2 regions of the Pectobacterium punjabense genome follow, and region 1 is predicted to be linked to the other one. Evidence: predicted binding sites of a transcription regulator. Region 1 holds the regulator's gene; the other holds the start of a gene.
What was found. Region 1 encodes CRP, which controls carbon source genes, mostly activating them, when cyclic AMP is high. Its sites were predicted from a motif close to ATGTGANNNNNNTCACAT; they were not measured.
Positions count from the first base shown of each region.

Region 2: the regulator CRP is predicted to act here: its motif matches at 2,563-2,580, upstream of E2566_RS20950 (PTS mannitol transporter subunit IICBA).

Region 1 covers NZ_CP038498.1:4,259,207-4,265,015, reverse strand. Annotated here, with positions in the region: gene argD (bifunctional acetylornithine/succinyldiaminopimelate transaminase) at 1-1,110, shown strand, start outside; gene crp (cAMP-activated global transcriptional regulator CRP) at 1,254-1,886, opposite strand; gene E2566_RS19395 (OsmC family protein) at 2,264-2,671, shown strand; gene E2566_RS19390 (phosphoribulokinase) at 2,785-3,654, opposite strand; gene E2566_RS19385 (YheU family protein) at 3,779-4,015, opposite strand; gene E2566_RS19380 (hydrolase) at 4,017-5,033, opposite strand; gene E2566_RS19375 (LysE family translocator) at 5,140-5,742, shown strand.
Region 2 covers NZ_CP038498.1:4,627,951-4,633,759, forward strand. Annotated here, with positions in the region: gene E2566_RS20945 (mannitol-1-phosphate 5-dehydrogenase) at 1-340, opposite strand, end outside; gene E2566_RS20950 (PTS mannitol transporter subunit IICBA) at 402-2,309, opposite strand; gene E2566_RS20955 (DUF3053 domain-containing protein) at 2,820-3,536, opposite strand; gene glyS (glycine--tRNA ligase subunit beta) at 3,813-5,809, opposite strand, start outside.

The DNA.
Region 1 (5,809 bases):
GATGGCCGAGAATATATCGATTTCTCCGGTGGTATCGCGGTCACGGCGCTCGGTCACTGCCATCCGGCGCTGGTTAACGCCTTACAGCAGCAGGGCGAAAAACTGTGGCATACCAGCAATATTTTCACGAATGAACCTGCGCTACGCCTTGCCAGCAAACTGATCGATGCCACTTTTGCCGATCGCGTGTTCTTTGTTAACTCTGGTGCAGAGGCTAACGAAGCCGCATTTAAGCTGGCGCGTCACTATGCGGTTAAACGCCATAGTCCGTATAAAACCAAGATCATCGCCTTCTACAATGCATTCCATGGTCGCACGCTGTTCACCGTTTCAGTTGGTGGACAACCTAAATATGCCGATGGTTTCGGGCCTAAGCCTGCCGATATTGTGCATGTTCCGTTCAACGATCTCGCTGCGGTTAAAGCGGTGATGGACGATCACACCTGTGCGGTCGTGCTGGAACCGATTCAGGGTGAAGGCGGAATTACCCCCGCTACGCCTGAATTTTTGCAGGGCGTTCGTGACTTGTGCGATCAACATAAAGCGTTGCTGGTGTTTGATGAAGTGCAGAGCGGGATGGGGCGTACTGGTAAATTATTCAGCTATATGCACTATGGTATTACGCCGGATATCCTGACAACGGCTAAAGCGTTGGGCGGTGGGTTCCCGATTAGCGCGATGTTGACGACAGAAGAGATCGCATCAGCCATGACGGTTGGGGTGCACGGTACCACTTATGGCGGTAACCCTCTGGCCTGTGCGGTGGCGGAAGCAGCGCTGGATATTATCAACACGCCGGAAGTACTGTCGGGCGTAGCGGCTCGTCACGAGCGCTTTGTCAGTGAACTGGAGAAAATTAACCAGCAGTACGGCGTATTCGAGCAAATCCGCGGGATGGGGCTGCTGTTGGGTGCCGAGTTGAAACCGCAGTGGCATGGCCGCGCGGGAGAGTTCCTGGCTGCTGCAACGGCGCAGGGACTGATGGTTTTGATGGCAGGGCCGAACGTGATCCGCTTTGTGCCATCGTTGATTATTGATGAAGACGATATTGTGCAGGGAATGGCGAAATTCGCTAAAGCCGTCGCGCAGGTCGTTAACGCAGCAAACTGATTACGCCATAAAAAAACGTAGGGAACGTTTTTCAGCGTTGCGTTAGCAACGACCCGTAGGGTGGTGAGCAGGAAGCTCGCCATAAAAAAAGCGTGAAGCAGAGGCTTCACGCTTTTTTGTTGGTAGGGTACAGCGACAGGGATTTAGCGAGTGCCGTAAACGACAATCGTTTTACCGTGCGCAGAGATCAGGTTCTGGTCTTCTAACATTTTCAGAATGCGGCCCACGGTTTCACGCGAGCAGCCAACGATTTGCCCAATTTCCTGACGGGTAATTTTAATTTGCATGCCATCTGGATGCGTCATGGCATCAGGTTGTTTGGCCAGGTTGAGTAATGTTTGGGCGATACGGCCGGTCACATCAAGGAAGGCGAGGTTGCCGACTTTCTCAGAGGTAACCTGAAGTCTGCTTGCCATTTGCGCAGACAAGCGCATGAGGATATCCGGGTTAACCTGGATGAGCTGGCGGAATTTTTTATAGGAAATTTCAGCCACTTCACAGGCGGTTTTTGCCCGAACCCAGGCGCTGCGTTCCTGACCTTCTTCAAACAGGCCGAGCTCACCAATAAAATCGCCCTGATTGAGGTAGGAAAGAATCATTTCCTTGCCTTCTTCATCTTTGATTAGCACTGCGACAGAGCCTTTCACGATGTAGTAAAGCGTTTCTGCTTTTTCACCTTGGTGAATCAGCGTGCTCTTCGATGGATACTTGTGGATATGACAATGGGAAAGGAACCATTCGAGAGTTGGGTCTGTCTGCGGTTTGCCGAGAACCATTCGCTATCATCCTCTGTTGTAATTCACTGCGCAAATTACAGGGGTCAGAGTTCCCTGTACGGCGTGTTTAACTGCTAAAAAAATAAAATTCAGTCTAGTCAGAATGACGTCAGGGAATATACTGGAACCACTGTACCCTTGATTTTCCGGTTGCTGCCTTGCCGCACCGTAAACGTGGCTGGGTATGTCTGGCTACGTCATCATCATCTTCTTCGTTTCTGGCTTTGTCCAGAAAAGGTCTATTCTATTTTCGTTTTAACACAGCTTTAAGGATGTGTCTTGTGTTGTCTCGCTTCAGCATGACAAAGCTCTGATTAACGCTGGTTTTTGTACAGTAACGGTATAAATTTTCAAAAAATTTTTAGTGGAGAGGCATCATGCAGGCTCGGGTAAAATGGGTTGAAGGCTTAACGTTTTTGGGCGAATCCGCATCAGGGCATCAGGTATTGATGGACGGTAATTCCGGCGATAAAGCGCCCAGTCCGATGGAAATGGTGTTGATGTCCGTAGGGGGATGCAGCGCGATTGATGTGGTGTCGATTCTGCAAAAAGGTCGCAATGACGTGGCGGATTGTGAGGTGAAATTAACCTCGGAGCGCCGCTCTGAAGCGCCGCGCTTATTTACCCATATCAATCTACATTTTACCGTGACGGGAAAAGGGCTGACCGATAAAGCCGTCGAGCGAGCTGTTGCCCTGTCAGCGGAAAAATACTGCTCTGTGGCATTGATGCTGGGCAAAGCCGTCGAGGTGACGCACAGTCACGAAATTAGAGTGCTGGAATAATCCCTTTCTCTGGGTACTCATTCTGGTCACTTAAGCCTGTTATTAGGGGAAACATAGGGGGAGGTTCCCGTAGGGAGGCCTCATCCCTGTGGTCTCCCCGTGTATCTTGATGCTTATTCTATCGTTTTCCCTTCGATTAACCGCTGTACCAGCGGTGCCATGATGAGCTCCATCGCTAGCCCCATTTTCCCGCCGGGAACGACTAACGTATTGATGTGGGAGATAAACGACCCCTGCAACATGGCGAGCAGATAGGGATAATCAATATTATCCAACCCCTGAAAGTGAATGACGACGAAGCTTTCGTCCAGTGAAGGAATTGACTTGGCGGCAAACGGGTTAGAGGTGTCCACGGTGGGTACGCGCTGGAAGTTGATGTGCGTACGAGAAAACTGCGGCGTGATATAGGTGATGTAGTCTTCCATGGAGCGGACGACAGAATCCATCACCGCTTCACGCGAATGACCGCGTTCATTGACGTCACGAATCAGCTTTTGAATCCACTCCAGGTTGACGATCGGTACTACGCCGACGAGCAAATCGACATGCTGTGCCACATCATTTTGTTCGGTGACCACACCACCATGCAGCCCTTCGTAGAACAGGATATCGGTAGGTTCCGGCATGGGTTCCCACGGTGTGAATGTCCCGGGAACCTGATTATAGGGAATCGCTTCATCGTAGGTGTGGAGGTATTTACGCGTCTGGCCGCGACCATGTCGACCATATTCGATAAACGATTGTTCTAGCAGGCTGAAATCATTCGCTTCTGGGCCGAAATAGCTGATGTGGCGCCCTAAATCACGCGCTTTGCGGATCGCCATGTCCATTTCCGGGCGGGTATAGCGGTGAAAGCTATCGCCTTCTAACTGGGCTGCACGTAGATCGAACTGCTGGAAAATCTTACGAAAGGCCAAGCTGGTTGTCGTGGTTCCCGCTCCGCTGGAACCAGTAACCGCAATAATCGGATGCTGATGTGACATAAGGCGCGTGACTCCGTGATCGCGATGCGCGCATAGGCTGAAAGCCTGCGCACATTCTCAAAAATGACGTAATGGTTCCCATTGTTAGCATGTTTGGCGCGTTCTTTCACGTCTTTCACCATGCTCAATAAGGAGCATGTCCACCTGCATTGAGCTGCCCGCGTGGCATAATATTTAGCGTCTCATGCAACTCAGACCACACCAAAACGACCTCGCCAGATTGGAGCTGACTACGGATATCTTCTACTTTCTGCGCCAGCGAACGTTCCTGCTCGCCATAATCGGTGCCTTCACGCAGCACGAAAGATTCGATGATGTTATCCAGCGTTTCTGGATCGAGCTGTTGCCAGGGAATAATCACGCTAGGGTTCCTGAGTAAAAGTGGTTCCTGAAGAAGGATCGGCGGCGTGGTCCAAGAATGGGCTAAGCCAGTTGGGAATGCGCTGTTCCAGCCACATTTCCGGTTTCAATAACGTACCACTCACGAAGCCAACATGCCCGCCGTGTTCCGTTAGTTGATACTCAATATTAGACGGTAACTGCGACAGATCGGGAATGACCTCTGACGTCATAAAAGGATCGTCTTTTGCGTGGATGATCAGCAGTGGTTTGCGTATTTGAGGTAACAGCGGCAGCGCGCTACAGCGTCGATAGTAGTCAGTGGCATCGTGAAAGCCGTGGATACGGGAGGTAATGACGTCATCAAACTCGCGCAACTGGCGGATTCGCTTCAACTGCGGCAACTGGATCGGCAGCGTGTCCGGGTAAGCTGCCAGCTTGCGGCTGGCGTTTTGTTTCAACAGGCGCAGCAGGTAGTGCTGATAGACGCGGGAGAATCCTTGTTCCATCCGACGGCTGCAAGGTTCGAGCATCAACGGCGCGGAAACGATGACGGCGGCGGACAGGGAACAGCCTTCACCCTGCTGACCGAGCAGGTAGGCCAGCATGTTTCCGCCGAGAGAAACACCGATGGCAGCGGTAGGCGCCGCGCCCAGCGTTTCTTGCATCCAGTGCAAAAAATAGCTGGCATCGCTGGTTTCGCCAGAATGATAAATGCGTTTCATCCGGTTGGGCTTACCGCTGCACCCGCGAAAATGCATGATGACGGCCAGCCAGCCGCGCTGTTTACAAGCATGTAGCAGGCCGTGGGCGTATGGGCTGTGAAAGCTGCCTTCCAGCCCGTGGAACAGCACCACGCGTGGTTTGTGCCGTGCCTGCGCGGGCGCTTCGCTCCATGCCAGATCGACGAAATCGCCGTCGGGTAATTCGAGCGCTTGCCAGACTGGTGAGAACTGCGCGTGACGGCGAATCAGGCGCGGTAATAGCGTTTGCAGATGCGGATTATGCGCACCGCTTAGCGGATGAAAATGGTCATGCATAAAGGATATGAAAATCTTGTTGTCGGCTCTTGTACGATCAATATCACACTGTTAGCTTCAATGCTGCCAGTTGGTACGACATTTGGGTCAGGAGCGCCCACAAATAATGGAACTGAGTTTATTTCTTTCGATGTTAGGTTTTTTGTGGGTAGCGGCTATCACACCGGGGCCGAATAATATGTTGTTGACCACTTCGGGCGCGAATTTTGGCTTTATGCGCTCACTGTGGCTGATGGTTGGCATCATGTTGGGGATGCAGAGCATTTTGCTGCTGGTCGCATTCGGCGTCGGCGGTTTGATTCTGATTTATCCTTCGTTGCACTTTATTCTGAAAGTCCTCGGTAGCGCCTATCTGCTTTGGCTGGCGTGGAAAATCGCCACGGCGGCTTACGAACGGTTGGAGACATCCGTTGCGCCGCCTCAGCCGATCCGGCTTTATCAAGGGTGGTTGTTGCAATTCTTAAACCCGAAAGCGTGGCTCATGGCGTTGGGCGCGGTGGCCAGCTTTAGTCTGGCGGGTGAAGGCTATAACCATTCGGTGATCGCGATAAGCATCGGCATTGTGCTGGTGAATCTGGTTTCCGGTGTCATCTGGCTGGGTTTTGGTACGGTGATTGGGCGACTGCTACGCAGTAAGAAAGCGTGGATCATCTTCAACGTATCAATGGGGCTGCTAACCGCTGCCTGCGTGTTGTTGATTTGGCATTAACGTTGATTTGGCATTCATGCTGGTTTGATAACGTCGTGAGCGGTTTATCGCTCGCGACGTTATCAGG
Region 2 (5,809 bases), 370 kb from region 1:
GCCGGATATTGCCGTCTTCGTGACGCTTAACCAGCCCCTGAGCGATAGTTCCGGCGATTTTTTCCAGAATCTGTGGCCCCACAGCGGTCGTCACCAAATCGGCCACGGCAATGAGCGCGACAGCATCCTGACTGCCGCTGTGAACGGCGCTAACGTTGCTGACGGTATCAACCTGCGTGTTATCACCGACAATCCGCACCGCGTAGCTTTTACGACTGTTCAGGGCATCTAACAGCGGCTGATTGACGTCAGCAAATGTCAGTTCGACGTTGGCATCCGCCAGCAATTTCCCAATAAACCCGCGGCCAATATTACCCGCGCCAAAATGTAATGCTTTCATGAGACGTAACCTTAAAAAGACATAAAAAGAGGCCGCCCGAAGGCGGCACTAGCCAAATTAATCAGGCACTCTTTTTACCGGAGAGTAAGTCGAGTACTTCCTGAACGTCCTGCGTGTGTGCCAGACGTTCAATAACCGCGTCATCATCCAACGCATTGGTCAGGCTGGTGATGACCTGAATATGTTCGTTGTTACGGGCAGCGATACCGATAACCAGACGCGCAACCTCATCCTCTTCATCGCCAAAGCGAACGCCTTCAGGATATTGGCAGAAGACAACGCCAGTTTTCAACACGCGGTCTTTCGCTTCTATCGTACCGTGCGGCACGGCGATCGACTCGCCCAGATAAGTGGAGGTCAGCTTTTCACGCTCCAGCATGGCTTCAACATACGCAGGCTCGACGTAGCCGCCTTTCACCAGTTGCTCGCCGGCGAAACGAATTGCCTGCTCTTTGTGTGTCGCATGCTGATTCAGGAACACGTTACCCGCCCCCAGTTGGAACAGGTTCGTCTGCGTGTCGACTACAGCGGATGCAGGCGTCGCGACGGTTTCAGGCTGCGCGGCACCCTGCGCTGCCACAAGACGAGCAGCCAGATCGCTATACAGACCGCTATCAAGGAAGTTGGTCAGAGAAATGTGCTGTGCCTGCGGCGCATGGCGCATAGCGCGTTCAGTCAGATCGCGGTGCGTAATCACCAGATCGACATCGTCCGGCAGGCTATTGATCGCGCTGTTGGTCACCGAAATGTTGGTCAGCCCAGCATCCTGAACTTTCTTACGCAACACGCCAGCACCCATCGCGCTGGAACCCATACCAGCATCACACGCTACGATGATTTTACGCACGGTGCTCATATCACCGCTGACGCCCGTGTTAGTCGCTGCACCTTTAGAAGACGCTTTCATTTCCTGCACACGACGCGTCGCATCGCCCAGGTCTTCTTCTTTTTGCTTGGTGCTTTTCAGCAAAATCGCCGACACGATGAAGGACACCGCGAAAGCCGCTGCAATCGCCGCCAGGTTAGCGAAGTAAGCACCTTTTGGTGTCATCGCCAGCACTGCAAGAATGGAGCCCGGAGAGGCTGGAGAAACTAAGCCACCGCCTAGTACGCTCAGCGTAAACACGCCAGTCATCCCGCCCAGAATCACCGCGATAATCAGACGCGGATTCATCAGGACATAAGGGAAGTAGATTTCGTGAATCCCGCCCAGGAAGTGGATAATCGCCGCACCCGGTGCTGATTCTTTCGCGTTACCACGCCCGAAGAACATATAAGCCATCAGCACGCCCATACCTGGACCTGGGTTCGCTTCGATCAGGAAGAAAATAGATTTGCCGGTTTCCGTCGCCTGCTGAATACCCAGTGGAGAGAAGATACCGTGGTTAATCGCGTTGTTCAGGAACAGAATTTTCGCTGGTTCAACGAAGATGGACGTAAACGGCAACAGGTTGTTCTGTACCATCAGGTTAACGCCGGAAGCCAGCACCTGAGAGAAGACTTCAACCAGCGGACCAATTGCCAAAAACGACAGAATTGCCAACAACATACCGATAATACCGGCAGAGAAGTTGTTGACCAGCATTTCAAAACCGCTCTTGATTTTACCGTCGACCATGCGGTCAAAACGTTTAATCGTCCAGCCGCCCAGCGGGCCCACAATCATGGCACCGAGGAACATCGGGATGTCGGTTCCGACGATCACACCCATCGTCGTAATTGCACCCACGACACCACCACGCTCACCGAATACCAGACGTCCGCCAGTATAACCAATCAGCAATGGTAGCAAATACGTAATCATCGGGCCGACGAGCTTCGCCAAGGTTTCATTGGGAATCCAGCCGGTAGGGATAAACAGCGCGGTAATAATACCCCAGGCGATAAATGCGCCAATATTGGGCATCACCATATTACTGAGGAAGCGACCAAAGTTTTGCACTTTGATCTTAATATCTGGTGAAAGCATAAAAACACACCCCTATTGAAACGCGCTGACAATAAGAGCGCGTGGTAATTATCGTGAGACGGCGTGGCAACGTGTGTTAGTCGCAGCGATGGTTAGCAACAACCGACAGTCTTATTTTTACCGAGATATCGACGGTTACCGAAAGCTCAGCTGTTATAAAAACACCGATTGCCACAAAAATATTTCCGTCATTATTACTGTATGCAGCGCGGACTCTAACACGCTGTTTTCATACCGCAACCTCATGGCAGGAACGTGACAAAAATCACACAACCACCCTACATCAACGATACAAATAGGTGATTTACTTCACAAAAAAACGTTAAAAATGAAAAACTAAACAGATTCGTAGACAAATACAGCGTCTTATATGTGATTTGCATCACACTTTAAGTGGTCATGTTTGTTTTATTTATGTGATTCAAATCACAATTTATTTTTCTCCTCTCGTCCGTCACACTCATTTTATCCAGAATACCTACCCGCTAATATCGACTCGCCAAGAGGCTATTAGGGATAATTCACGCCATTTACCCCTCTGAGCGCATTCATCACATTCTGTTGCTGCACAGGTAATGCCGCCACCATACTGTTATATTGCGCCGCCTGCTGTGGGGTGCGGAATTGGACAGATGCGCCGTTAAATACGGCCTGATCGCCCTGAGCCTGGAGGAAATCACCAACCTGAATCAGGCTTTGTGCAAACGATGTGGCGCCAGGAATAACAGGTAACAACGCATTCGTCGGCTGTATTACCGTGCTCGCATAGAGCCGCTCATAAGGAATTTGCACCTCTTCGGGCTGCTTTAACGTACGGTGGGCATTGTCAGCCTGCGCTTTTGCCGCCTGAACATGCTGCGCCAACAGGCTCATGGTTCCAACAGATTGCCTGAGCGCATCACGCTGTGTCAGATAGTCTTTAGGGACACGAATACGGGAAATTTGCCCCAGCATCGGCGTCAGACTGCCGGATACGGCTTGATTAAACTGCTGAGAAAAGGTGGTTAAAATCGCATAATCGTTGGCAAAATTGCCAAAACTCTTCTTCTGCTCTTCCGTCAATGCGGGCAGCGTCCCATCCTGCTGCGACTGTGCGCTTTGCAGAAATGCAATGAATGCCTTGCGCTGGTCGGCCTCACTATCACCGCAGGCAGCAAGCTGTAATGCCGCCAGAATAACCAGAACTGGCAGCAGCCAGCGTGAACGGTACGTCATCAGCCTTCTCATTCCCTACTCCTGTTATGCTTACTGCCCCGCCAGCCGTGCTTTATTTAGACAAAAACACGCTGACGACGGATTTTCCATGACAAGATTTTCTACGATATAAGCATAGTCGAATCGGGCTTGCTGTGTAGAAAAAGGCCAGCTCTTACAACGAATACCGACTGTTTAAGTCTCGAGATACACGGGGCGGCTATAGGTGGGCGTTCTGGAATGAGAAGAAAATAGCCCCCGAATAGGAGAACCTATTCGGGGGCTAAGATGACAATGACGCAGTTATCGTTATTGCAGAACGGAAATATCCGCAACCTGCAAGAACAGCTCTCGCAGTTGGCTCAGCAGCGTCAGGCGGTTCACACGCACCTGCTCATCTTCCGCCATGACCATCACCTGATCGAAGAATGCATCGACCGGTTCGCGCAGCGAGGCCAGCTCAACCAACGCTTCCTGATAGCGGCCTTCGGCAAACAGCGGCGTCAGTTTGTCACGCAGCACGACAAGGTGCGTTGCCAGCGTAATTTCCGCCGCATCTTTCAATACGGCAGCGTTGACGCTCTCATTCAGCGTATCGGTAGACTTAGCAAGAATGTTGGAAACGCGTTTGTTAGCTGCTGCAAGCGCCGCTGCTGCATCCAGCGAACGGAAGTGGCTAACGGCTTTCACGCGGGCATCGAAATCAGCCGGACGAGTTGGACGACGCGCCAATACCGCCTGAATGGTATCCACACTGTGCCCTTCTTCCTGATACCAGGCACGGAAACGACCGAGCATAAACTCAATCACGTCATCCACAACCTTGGTATTAGTCAGCTTGCTGCCATACAAACGTACCGCTTCTTCGGTCAGCGTCTGCAAATCGAGCGGCAGACGTTTTTCGACAATAATACGCAGCACGCCGAGGGCTGCGCGACGCAGTGCAAATGGATCTTTGTCACCTTTTGGATGTTGGCCGATGCCAAAAATCCCTGCCAGCGAATCCATTTTGTCGGCAATCGCCAGCGCACAAGCCACCGCAGAAGACGGCAGTTCATCACCCGCAAAACGCGGCTGATACTGCTCATTCAGCGCAACAGCAACATCTTCGGCTTCACCATCATGACGCGCATAGTGCATCCCCATCACGCCCTGCGTGTCGGTGAATTCGAACACCATGTTGGTCATCAGGTCGCACTTGGACAGCAGACCCGCACGCGTTGCGTGGTTCACGTCAGCACCAATTTGGCCAGCAACCCAGCCTGCCAGCCCCTGAATGCGGTCAGTTTTGTCACGCAATGAACCCAGTTGCTGCTGGAACAAAACCGTTTCCAGACGCGGTAAGTGATCTTCCAAACGCTTCTTGCGGTCGGTATTGAAGAAGAACTCGGCGTCAGCCAAACGTGGGCGCACCACTTTTTCGTTACCGGAGATAATCTGCTGTGGATCTTTGGATTCAATATTGGCAACAAAGATGAAATTCGGCAGCAGATTGCCGCTGTTATCATAAACCGGGAAATACTTCTGGTCACCTTTCATGGTGTAAACCAGCGCTTCGGACGGTACGGCGAGGAATTTTTCTTCAAATTTCGCGGTCAGTACCACCGGCCATTCCACCAGCGAGGTGACTTCTTCCAGCAGGCTGTCGCTAAGATCGGCATTACCGCCAATCTTGCGTGCGGCTTCTTCTGCATCAGCTTTGATTTTCGCTTTACGCGCATCGTAGTCGGCGACGACTTTACCGCGTTCCAGCAGAATCTGTGGATACTGCTCTGCATTGTCGATCGTAAATTCAGCTTCACCCATAAAGCGGTGGCCGCGAAGAGTACGAGCGGAATCGATACCCAATACCTGACCGGGTATCAATTCCTCACCCAACAGCATAGTCACGGTATGCACCGGACGTACAAACTGGGTTTCTTTGTCGCTCCAGCGCATCAATTTTGGAATCGGCAGCTTCGATAATGCAGTGCTTACCATGCCAGCCAGCAGTGCCTGTGCCTGTTCGCCTTTAGCGTGGGCGCGATACAGCAACCACTCGCCTTTGTCGGTCGTCAAACGTTCAGCTTGCTCAACGGTGATACCACAGCCACGCGCCCAGCCTTCTGCCGCTTTTGTCGGCTTACCTTCCGCATCAAACGCTTGGGAAATCGCTGGACCGCGTTTTTCTACTTCACGATCGGGTTGGGAAGCGCTTAGGCGTGCAACCTTCAGCGCCAGACGGCGCGGCGCAGCAAACCAGCTTACGTCACCGTGCGCCAGATTGGCAGCATCCAGCTCCGCCGTGAAATTCGCGGCAAAGGATT